3 regions of the Pseudomonas sp. FG43 genome follow, and region 1 is predicted to be linked to each of the others. Evidence: riboswitches for the same ligand, from Rfam matches in the RefSeq annotation. Region 1 holds a riboswitch; each other region holds the start of a gene.
The links. Region 1 has a riboswitch for cobalamin ahead of ACODS3_RS13275 (TonB-dependent receptor). Riboswitches for the same ligand answer to the same signal wherever they lie in the genome.
Positions count from the first base shown of each region.

Region 2: linked by a shared signal. The riboswitch ahead of cobO (cob(I)yrinic acid a,c-diamide adenosyltransferase) and the one ahead of ACODS3_RS13275 (TonB-dependent receptor) in region 1 are both predicted to bind cobalamin.
Region 3: linked by a shared signal. The riboswitch ahead of cobW (cobalamin biosynthesis protein CobW) and the one ahead of ACODS3_RS13275 (TonB-dependent receptor) in region 1 are both predicted to bind cobalamin.

Region 1 is NZ_JBMDJL010000009.1:167,298-170,570, forward strand. Features, by position in the region: gene ACODS3_RS13275 (TonB-dependent receptor) at 1-1,781, opposite strand, end outside; cobalamin riboswitch at 1,890-2,095, opposite strand; gene ACODS3_RS13280 (TonB-dependent siderophore receptor) at 2,208-3,273, opposite strand, start outside.
Region 2 is NZ_JBMDJL010000015.1:21,694-24,966, forward strand. Features, by position in the region: gene ACODS3_RS17540 (cobyrinic acid a,c-diamide synthase CobB) at 1-677, opposite strand, end outside; gene cobO (cob(I)yrinic acid a,c-diamide adenosyltransferase) at 688-1,299, opposite strand; cobalamin riboswitch at 1,392-1,613, opposite strand; gene ACODS3_RS17550 (PQQ-dependent sugar dehydrogenase) at 1,719-3,038, shown strand; gene ACODS3_RS17555 (C40 family peptidase) at 3,190-3,273, opposite strand, start outside.
Region 3 is NZ_JBMDJL010000010.1:50,794-54,066, reverse strand. Features, by position in the region: gene cobN (cobaltochelatase subunit CobN) at 1-922, opposite strand, end outside; gene cobW (cobalamin biosynthesis protein CobW) at 945-2,039, opposite strand; cobalamin riboswitch at 2,148-2,359, opposite strand; cobalamin riboswitch at 2,418-2,633, shown strand; gene ACODS3_RS13775 (CbtB domain-containing protein) at 2,729-2,914, shown strand; gene ACODS3_RS13770 (CbtA family protein) at 2,926-3,273, shown strand, end outside.

The DNA.
Region 1 (3,273 bases):
TCGTACTCGGCACGTACCAGCGCAGCGTTGGCCGATACGTGCCAGTTATTGGCAAGTGCCAGTTCCAGAGAAGCTTCCAGGCCGTCGGACGACTGCTGGCCGACCTGTTGTGTCAGGCGGGTCACCGGGTCGATGGCCAGGAGCTTTTTCTTGACGATGTGATAGGCCGCCAGGGTCCATTCGCCACTGCCATCCCAGAACTGTTGCTTGAGGCCGAACTCGGTCTGTTTCGCTTCGGTCAGGTCCATCTGCTGCTGGGTCGGGTTCATGCTGATGAGGTTGCTGACGCCGTCTTCACTGGTGGAGTACTGGCCATACAGGGACAGTTGATCGGTCACGGCAAACACCAGGCCTGCGCGCCAGTTACCGCCGGTGAGGCTTCGGTCGCTACGGGTATCGGTACGCAGGGCGTTGCGGTCCAGGTGGTTCTGGTCGCGGCGGATGCCAGTCACCAAGGACCAGCGGTCTGACAGTTGCAGGCGGTTTTCGGCAAACAGGGCAAAGGTGCGCGTGGTGCTTTCGGTCAGCGGCAGGAAGGGTGACTGGCTCTGGAAATCACCGGATGCCGGATTCCATGGGTCTATGAAGTCACCACCGATATCGGTGTAAGGCGAATTGTTGGCGACGTCGAAACGAATCCTGTTGTATTCGGCTCCGACCACCGTGCGGCTGTCCAGGCCGAACAGCGAATGGTTGAATGTGAAACTCTGGCGGTCGCCGATCTGCTCCTGGTCGTGCTTGATCTCCAGGTAGTCGCCACGCAACAACTGACCCTGAGCGCTGCTCCAGCTATAGACTTCGGCGTTGCGCCAGTGGCGGCGGCTCTTGATGTAGTAGAGCTGGTTGCTGGCGCTGACGTTATCGTTGATGGTCCAGTCGGTGTTCAGGCGGGTCCATTCATCGTTGTAGCGTTGCACGGCATTGCGCAGGTTGTAGTTCTTGTCGCGCAGGCTGTCGCGGTAGTGGCCATTGATCAGCGGTGTGCCGAAGTAGTTCATCGGCTCGCTGTCGCCACGTTCATGGGCGAGGGTAAAGCTCAGGTCATCGGTGGCTTGCCAGCGCAGGGCTGCGCTCATGGCCAGGCTGCGGGAATTGCCGTTATCGACCCAGCCATTACTTTCCAGCTGGTTCAGCGTGAGGCGATAGCTCAGGGTGTCGCTCAGCGAACCGCCGCTGTCGAGGCCCAGTTGCTGACGGTCATTGGAACCGTAACCCAGGTGCAGGCGATTGCGGATCTCGCCCTCGAAAGGTTTTTTCGGCACCACGTTGATCACGGCGCCGGTAGCGCCTTCGCCATAAAGTACTGAAGCCGGGCCACGGATCACGTCGATACGCTCGACCATGAACGGGTCAACCGGGAAGGTCTGAGTACCTGCGCCGGTATACAGGCGCGAGCCGTCGAACAGGGTCATGACCGAGGAATGCCCCGTAAAACCACGTGCGGACAACGCGGTATTGCCATCGCCAGGCGTTGCGATGCTGGTGATGCCTGGCGAACGGGTGACCGCATCCTGAACGGTGAGGTTATTGCGGCTTTCGATGATCTGGCTGTCGAGGCTGCTGGTACTGGCCGGGGTTTCCAGTGCCGTGAGGTTCAGGCGCGAACCGGTGGGCGTCGGGGTTGCCAGATCGGTTACTGGCGTATCGGCGCTGCCAGTGATTGCGACCGAGGGCAGTGCCAGGGTTTGCTCGTCAGCAGCCCACGCATGGGACGGGAGCGCGAGAAGGCTGATCTGTAGCGAACGATTCGCCAGGGATTGAAGCAGGGAAGAACGGGACATGCGATTCCAGCCAATCAGGAATGAATGAATCCCGGAGGGAACAACGCATAGGGAATCGCGGGCGCAAAAAGCCCGCGAAGACCGGCCTGCGCCCGCCCACCGCGGGTTTGCCAAACAAGGTTGCAGGCCGGTCTCCGGGCTTGCGAGGGTCATGAAGCATTCACCTTCCCATGCCTTGGCACAGTGGTCTGTCGAATGCTTCGCTCGCTTACCGTTGCGGGGGCAGCGCCGGACTGATCACTGGGAGTGACGCACCGGCTTCCCGTTTAATCCCATGCACGGCGGCATGGGACACCTGAAACTGGCGCGCATCAGATCATTGAAGCTGGAAAGCGTCAATGGCTGATGTGGGTCGAGCGTCAGGGGGTTCGCGAATGAATTCGCTCCTACGCAGCCCGTGTAGGAGCGAATTCATTCGCGAAGAGATCACCACCGATAACTGACAGCCCCCACCAGACTACGGGTATCGCCATAGCGGCATGAGTTGGCGCAGTACAGGTATTTCTCGTTGGTGAGGTTCTGTGCCTTGGCGCTGACTTGCCAGTTGTCGTCCAGGTCATAGCTGATTCGGGCATCGAACAGCGTATAGGCCGGGATCTTGCGGTCAGTGACGCTGGGCGAGGTGTGGGTGGTGCCGACATAACGCACGCCGCTGCCAATCGACAGGCCATTGAGGCCCATCGAGTCGAAACGATAATCCAGCCACAACGAAGCGTTATGGTAAGGCGTGCCTTCGATACGCGAGCCTTCGAGCACCTCATCGTTATCCTTGATGATATGGGCATCGGTGTAGGCATAGGCGGCGTTCATGGCCAGTTGCGGGGTCAACTGGGCCTTGGCTTCCACTTCAAAACCGGTGCTGCGCTCCTTGCCGGTCTGCTCGTCGAAGTCCGAGCCGGCAATCGAGGTGATGACGTTGCTCTGGGTCAACTGGTAGACCGCAGCACTGATCATCATCTCCCGGCCAGGAGGCTGGTAGCGGATACCGATTTCATACTGCTCGCCCTCGGTCGGCAGGAAGGCATCGCCATTGGCGTCGGTACCGGACGAAGGCAGGAAGGACTGGCTATAGCTGATATAGGGCGCCAGACCGTTTTCGGCCAGATAGACCAGCCCGATTCGTCCAGTAGTCTTGCTGTCGTCAGTGGTGCTGCGCGAATTGTCACGGTAGTTGCGGGTGCTGTTGTCGGCCCAGTCCTGTCGCATGCCGATCATCAGCAGCCAGCGATCATCGAGTTTCAGTTGTTCCTGCAAATAAATGCCGAGCTGATGGCTGTGCAGGTCCGAGCCGCTGTCGATGTTGCGGTTCACGTTTGGCAGGTTGCCATAGACCGGGTTGGCAAGGTCCAGCGCCGGTGCGCTGCCGCTGAAACGATGGCTGTCGTAGGTCTTGCGGTAGTAGTCCAGGCCGCCCAGCAGGGTATGTTTCCAGCGCCCGCTTTCCAGATCCAGTTGCAGGCTGCTGTCACTGGTCCAGCCGGTGGCAATGTCT
Region 2 (3,273 bases), on a different contig from region 1:
GCATTGAAAGTCACAGCGGGCGGCAAGGCCACTTCACAGGTGCTGGCCAGCGCATCGGCGGCGGCATCCAGACGCAGGTCCAGATCGTTGAGTTCACTGGCCTGTACCAGCCCCAGATGACGGCTCGGCAATTCGATACCGGTTTCACGGGAGAGCGCGCCATACCAGCGCAGGCCTTCGGTCAGGCTGCCTTCGAGCAACTGCGCATGACGCACGGTGCCGACCCGATTGGCCAGTACTCCGGCGAACGGCAAGTCCGGCTGGTAACGCGCCAACCCCAAAGCCAGCGCCCCGAAGGTCTGGGCCATGGCCGTGCCATCGATCACGCCCAGCACCGGAACGCCGAAATGACGAGCCAGATCGGCGCTGGACGGCGTGCCGTCGAACAGCCCCATCACACCTTCGATCAGGATCAGGTCTGCCTCATCGGCCGCTTCCCACAACAAGCGTCGGCTTTCATCGGCTCCTACCATCCATAGATCCAGTTGATAGACCGGCGCGCCGCTGGCCCGCTCCAGAATCATCGGGTCCAGAAAGTCAGGCCCGCACTTGAACACACGGACCTTGCGGCCCTGATTACGGTGCAAGCGTGCCAGCGCAGCGGTGACCGTGGTCTTGCCCTGCCCGGACGCGGGCGCGGCAATCAATACTGCCGGGCAATGACGCGGCGCTCTCATAACGGTTTACTCACAACTCGATGCCTTTTTGCGCACGAATTCCGGCCTGGAACGCATGCTTGACTACGCCGATCTCGGAAACGGTATCGGACAGATCGATCAATTCGGGTTTGGCGCCACGGCCGGTCACCACCACATGCTGCATCGGTGGACGGGCTTGCAGGTCACTCAGTACTTGTTCCAGATCCAGATAGCCGTGCTTGAGGGCGATATTCAGCTCATCGAGGATCACCAGCCCGATGCTCGGGTCGCGAAGCATTTCACGGGAAACTTCCCAGGCGGCTTCAGCGGCAGCGATATCACGCTGACGATCCTGGGTTTCCCAGGTGAAACCCTCGCCCATCACGTGGTAACGCACCTGCTCGGGGAAACGCCGGAAGAACAGTTCTTCGCCGGTGCTGTTGCGGCCTTTGATGAACTGCACCACGCCGCACTGCATGTCGTGCCCCATGGCCCGGGCGAGCATGCCGAATGCAGAGCTGCTTTTACCCTTGCCATTGCCGGTCAATACCAGCAGCAAGCCACACTCGTTGGGAGCGTTGGCAATACGCTCGTCAATTACCGCCTTCTTGCGCAGCATGCGCGCCAGATGACGTTCGTCACGTTCGGGGGATTCGTTCATCTCAGCTCTCCGCTTGAGGACACGCGAAAGCAGACGGAAGGACAGCATCAGACAGCACGGCAAAGCCCTGCGCAGAGCATCGCCCGCCGTGATGCTGTTGAGTGGATCAGGCCGGTCTCCGGGCTCATGAGCAGGCATCTGCCTGACCTGCGCGCCTTCCCGTGTCCTGGGACACAGTGGCATCGAGCGCAGTCTTGACTCATTTACCGTTGCGGGGGCAGCGCCGGGATCGGAGTTGCAATGCCTCCTCACCGGCTTCCCTGTTTCACTTTGCCAATCGAGGACTGCAAAGCACCTGAAACAAGCCGCGAAGGGTAGAGGGTTGGGGTGGGAGCGTCAATCGACACAACAGGATTGAACCTCGACAGTGCAGGTATCTCCTATCTTTTAACTGACCACTGACCGTTATGGAGATCGGCATGTTCACACTTAAACCGCAGCTTGCCTTGCTGCTTCTGGTTGCCGGGGGCCTTGTAGCCTGCGGCGAGTCCTCGACACTGCAAGTCTCGGATGGCACCGGCCCTTCGCCCAGGCTGCCCGAGCCGAACAAGACCCTGATCCCCACCGTCAATATCGCGCCCGCCGTGGGCTGGGAAAAGAACGCCAAACCGGTCGCAGCGCCCGGCACTCAGGTCGCGGCGTTTGCCGAAGGGCTGGATCACCCGCGCTGGCTATACGTACTACCCAATGGCGACGTGCTGGTCGCGGAAACCAATGCGCCGCCCAAACCTGACGACTCCAAAGGCATACGCGGCTGGGTCATGGAAAAGGTCATGAACCGTGCCGGGGCTGGCGTACCCAGCGCCAACCGAATCACCCTGCTACGCGACAAAGACCACGACGGCGTGGCCGAAACGCGCACGGTCTTTCTGCAAAACCTCAACTCGCCCTTCGGCATGACGCTGGTGGGCAACAAGCTCTATATAGCCGACACCGACCGCCTGATCAGCTTCCCCTATGAAACCGGCCAGACCTCCATCAACGCCCAGCCGACCAAGGTCGTCGACTTGCCTGGCGGCACGCTCAACCATCACTGGACCAAGAACGTGATCGCCAGCAAGGACGGCAGCAAGCTGTACGTCACTGTCGGCTCCAACAGCAATGTGGGCGAAAACGGCATGGATCAGGAAGAAGGCCGCGCCGCGATCTGGGAAGTGGACGCTGCCACCGGCCAACACCGGATTTTCGCCTCGGGCCTGCGCAACCCCAATGGCATGGACTGGGAACCACACACCGGCAAGTTGTGGACAGCCGTCAACGAGCGCGACGAGATCGGCAGCGATCTGGTGCCTGACTACGTCACCTCGGTGCAGGATGGCGGCTTCTATGGCTGGCCCTACAGCTATTACGGCCAGAATGTAGATGTGCGGGTCAAACCCCAGAAACCGGAACTGGTCGCCAAGGCCATCTCCCCGGATTACGCGGTCGGCCCGCACACGGCATCGCTGGGGCTGGTGTTCGCCGATGGCAAGACACTGGCGGCGCCGTTCAACGAAGGCCTGTTCATCGGCCAGCACGGCTCATGGAATCGCAAGCCACACAGCGGCTATAAAGTGGTGTTCATCCCCTTCAGCGGCGGCAAACCCACTGGCGCACCAGTGGATGTACTGACCGGCTTCCTGAGTGCAGACGAAAAAGCCCAGGGGCGCCCGGTGGGTGTGGTCAATGACCAGCATGGCGGATTGTTGGTAGCGGATGACGTGGGCAACAAGATCTGGCGAGTGACGTCAGTGAAATGACCCACGCCCCGGTAGAGGCTCTGCGCTCGGTCATGCCGCGTTGAAAACAGGCTGGGTAGGAGCGAATTTATTCGCGAGAGGCCTGTACATCCGAAGAAAATGTATAGGCCTTCAATGACGTCTCGCGAATGAATTCGCTCCTACGCGGGTGTTAATTATGCAGCTGTGCGTTCTGCGCCAGGTTCGAGGGCTGGATCACGCGCTTGGCGTTGAGATAGGCCTTTTGCCAATACGG
Region 3 (3,273 bases), on a different contig from region 1:
CCAGCCCTTGCTCGCTGGCCTGCCAGGCGGGCTGGTTGTCCTGGGCGCAAATAGCCTGGATGACCGGCACATTGCGGCGAAACGGTCGCAGATGCGGCGCTTCCGGGCTGGACTGGGCAAAGCCTGTGGTGTTGAGGATCAGTTCGGCTTCGACTTCATCCAGCCAGTCCTCGACCATGGTCAGGCAACCCGGCTCCTTGAGACTGGCCAGCGCAACCGGCAAAGGGTTGAGCCCTTCGGCCTGCAAGCGCTCACAGAACACATCGATGAAACCGGTATTGGCGGCCTGCAAGTGGGAGCGGTAGAACAGCAGCGCGACCACCGGCTGCCCGGCAATCCAGTCAGCCTGCCAGTCAGTCAGCGCGGCACCGGGTTTATGTGGATGGTAGATCGCCGTACGCGGCAATGGCCGGGGCTCGCCCCATGGATAGTCGCGCTCAAGCCAGCTACTTGCCAGGCAGCGATAAAGATCCAGTGCGTTTTGCAGCCCGCCCTGACGCAAGAACTGCCAGAGCCGGTCCCGCGCTTCGGCGGGCACGGTGCTCAGGTCGCTCAATTCCGGATCGGGACGATCATCGCCCGGTACCAGAATCACCTGCACACCACGGGCAGCAAGCTCCATCAAGCGCTCGACGCCATAACGCCAGTAGCCGATGCCGCCATGCAGGGAAATCAGAATGACCCTGGCGTGACGCAACACTTCATCGACGTACAAGTCCACCGAAGCGTGATTCTGCACCTGCATCGGGTTGGCCAGACGCAGGCTCGGGTAATCGTCGGGCAGTTGCTGCGCAGCTTCGGCCAGCAAGGCCAGGCTCGAATCGCCGCTACAGAGAATCACCAGCTCGGCCGGGGTCTGCCCCAGGTCGGCAATGCTGTCGTCGGGGACGAAACCGCCCGGCTGGGTTCTCAGTAAATGCATGGGTCAGGCAAGACTCGTAACGTTAAAGTTGGGCTCGCAGCGCTGTATGAACTTCAGACTCAAGCTCATCGTAGAGTTGCTTTTCCAGCGCGGCAGCATCGAGTTCCTGGCCAATCAATACCAGATGGGTGGCACGCTCTTCATCAGCCTTCCATGCACGGTCAAAGTGCTTGTCGAAACGAGTGCCCACACCCTGAATCAAGAGACGCATCGGCTTGCCGGGAATCGCGGCAAAACCTTTGACGCGCAGGATACCGTGCTGAACGACCATGCGGTTCAGCACGTTCAGCAGGAAGGCCTCTTCGGCTGGCGGCAGCTTGATGGAGATCGAATCGAATACATCGTGATCGTGGTCATCATGATCATCGTCGTCATGATGGTCATGGTGAGTCTTGCGGCTGTCGATATGCAGTTCCGACTCCGCGCCAATGCCCAGCAGTACATTGATTGGCAGACGGCCATTGCTGGCCTCGATGACCTTGACCGCTGGCGGCAGCTCTTCGGCAACTTCGGCACGCACCGCAGCCAGACCTTCGGGATCGATCATGTCGGCCTTGTTGAGGATCACCAGGTCGGCACTGGCCAGCTGATCAGCAAACAGTTCATGCAGCGGGGACTCATGATCCAGATTCGGGTCGAGCTTGCGCTGGGCGTCCACTTGATCCGGGAAAGCCGCGAAAGTGCCTGCGGCAACGGCCGGGCTGTCGACCACGGTTATGACCGCATCGACGGTGCAGGCATTGCGGATTTCCGGCCACTGGAAAGCCTGGACCAGCGGTTTTGGCAACGCCAGACCCGAGGTTTCGATAAGGATGTGGTCCAGGTCGGCGCGACGCGACACCAATTCGCGCATCACCGGGAAGAACTCTTCCTGCACCGTGCAGCACAGGCAGCCATTGGCCAGTTCGTAGACACGACCAGTGGCTTCTTCTTCGGTGCAACCGATGGTGCATTGCTTGAGGATTTCGCCGTCGATGCCCAGCTCGCCGAACTCGTTGACGATCACCGCGATACGACGCCCTTCGGCGTTATCGAGCATATGCCGCAACAAGGTGGTTTTACCCGAACCCAGGAAACCGGTAACGATGGTGACGGGAAGTTTGGCCAGTGTTTTCATCGGATGCCCTTTGGCAATACGGCGGGCAAGCAGGACGAGAACCGTGCGCTGCGCACGGATCGATTCGCCACCGGATCACCCCGCCCGGTTGTAGTGAGAATTCGTGGGCCTGTGGCCCGGTTCGAGGCAGGTCTCCTGGCTTACGGCGGCGTATCGGCGGTGCTGGCCGACAGGCATTCATCGCGCCTTCCCGCTTGCGCAGTGGCCATGCAATGAACATCACCGTTTACAGTTGCGGGGGCAGCTGCGGCTTGGACCGCATTCCCGTCTTAGCTCTACCCTCCTGCAGAAGGCAGAGAACCTCAAGTGCGCAAGGCTACGCAGTGGTCGAGGGCAGGTCAATCGTTCAGATTGACGTTCAGTGGCTGCCATGCTCTCCTATTACAACTTGTTACGGGTGCCCTTCACGGGGTGAAACGGGAAACCGGTGCGCTCATTCACGCATGAGCAAGTCCGGCGCTGCCCCCGCAACGGTAAGCGAGAGAGGGTCAGAACCACTGTGCCACGGCATGGGAAGGTGATCCTGAAGGTGTTGAACGCTGCACATCAACGCCCCTCGCGAGCCCGGAGACCGGCCCGATACTGACTCAATGACACACCCGCGGTGGGCGGGCGCAGTTGAAACCTCCTGGCGCCCGTCAGCAGGTTCCTGTGCGCATGCCCGCCTGTCGAAACCAGAGGGAAGCGCCATGTCCACCATCAGCAGCAGCCAGTCGAGCACAGCCACATCCACCCAGACCCAACGCCTGACCGCCGCCATCAGCGCTGCGATTCTTGGTGCGTGCCTGGTGTATTTCGCCGGTTTCTCGCACATCGCCGCCGTTCACAACGCCGCGCACGACACCCGCCACAGCGCCGCCTTCCCTTGCCATTGAGACCTGACGCCATGTTCAAGCGAATCATCCAGACCGCAGGCTTCAGCGGTCTGCTGGCGGCACTGCTGCTGACCTTGCTGCAAAGCTTCTGGGTCGCGCCGCTGATTCTTCAGGCCGAAACCTACGAAAAAGCACCTGCCGAGCATGTGCATGAACATGATCATGCCGAGGGCGCAGCCGCCGGACACAGTCACGACGAAGAGGCCTGGGAACCGGAAGACGGCTGGCAGCGCATCCTCTCCACGACCGGTGGCAATCTGGTGGTCGCAGTCGGTTTTGCCTTGATGCTGGTCGCGCTCTACACCCTGCGCGGACCGGGCCGCACCTCCCAGGGCGCGCTATGGGGGCTGGCCGGTTTT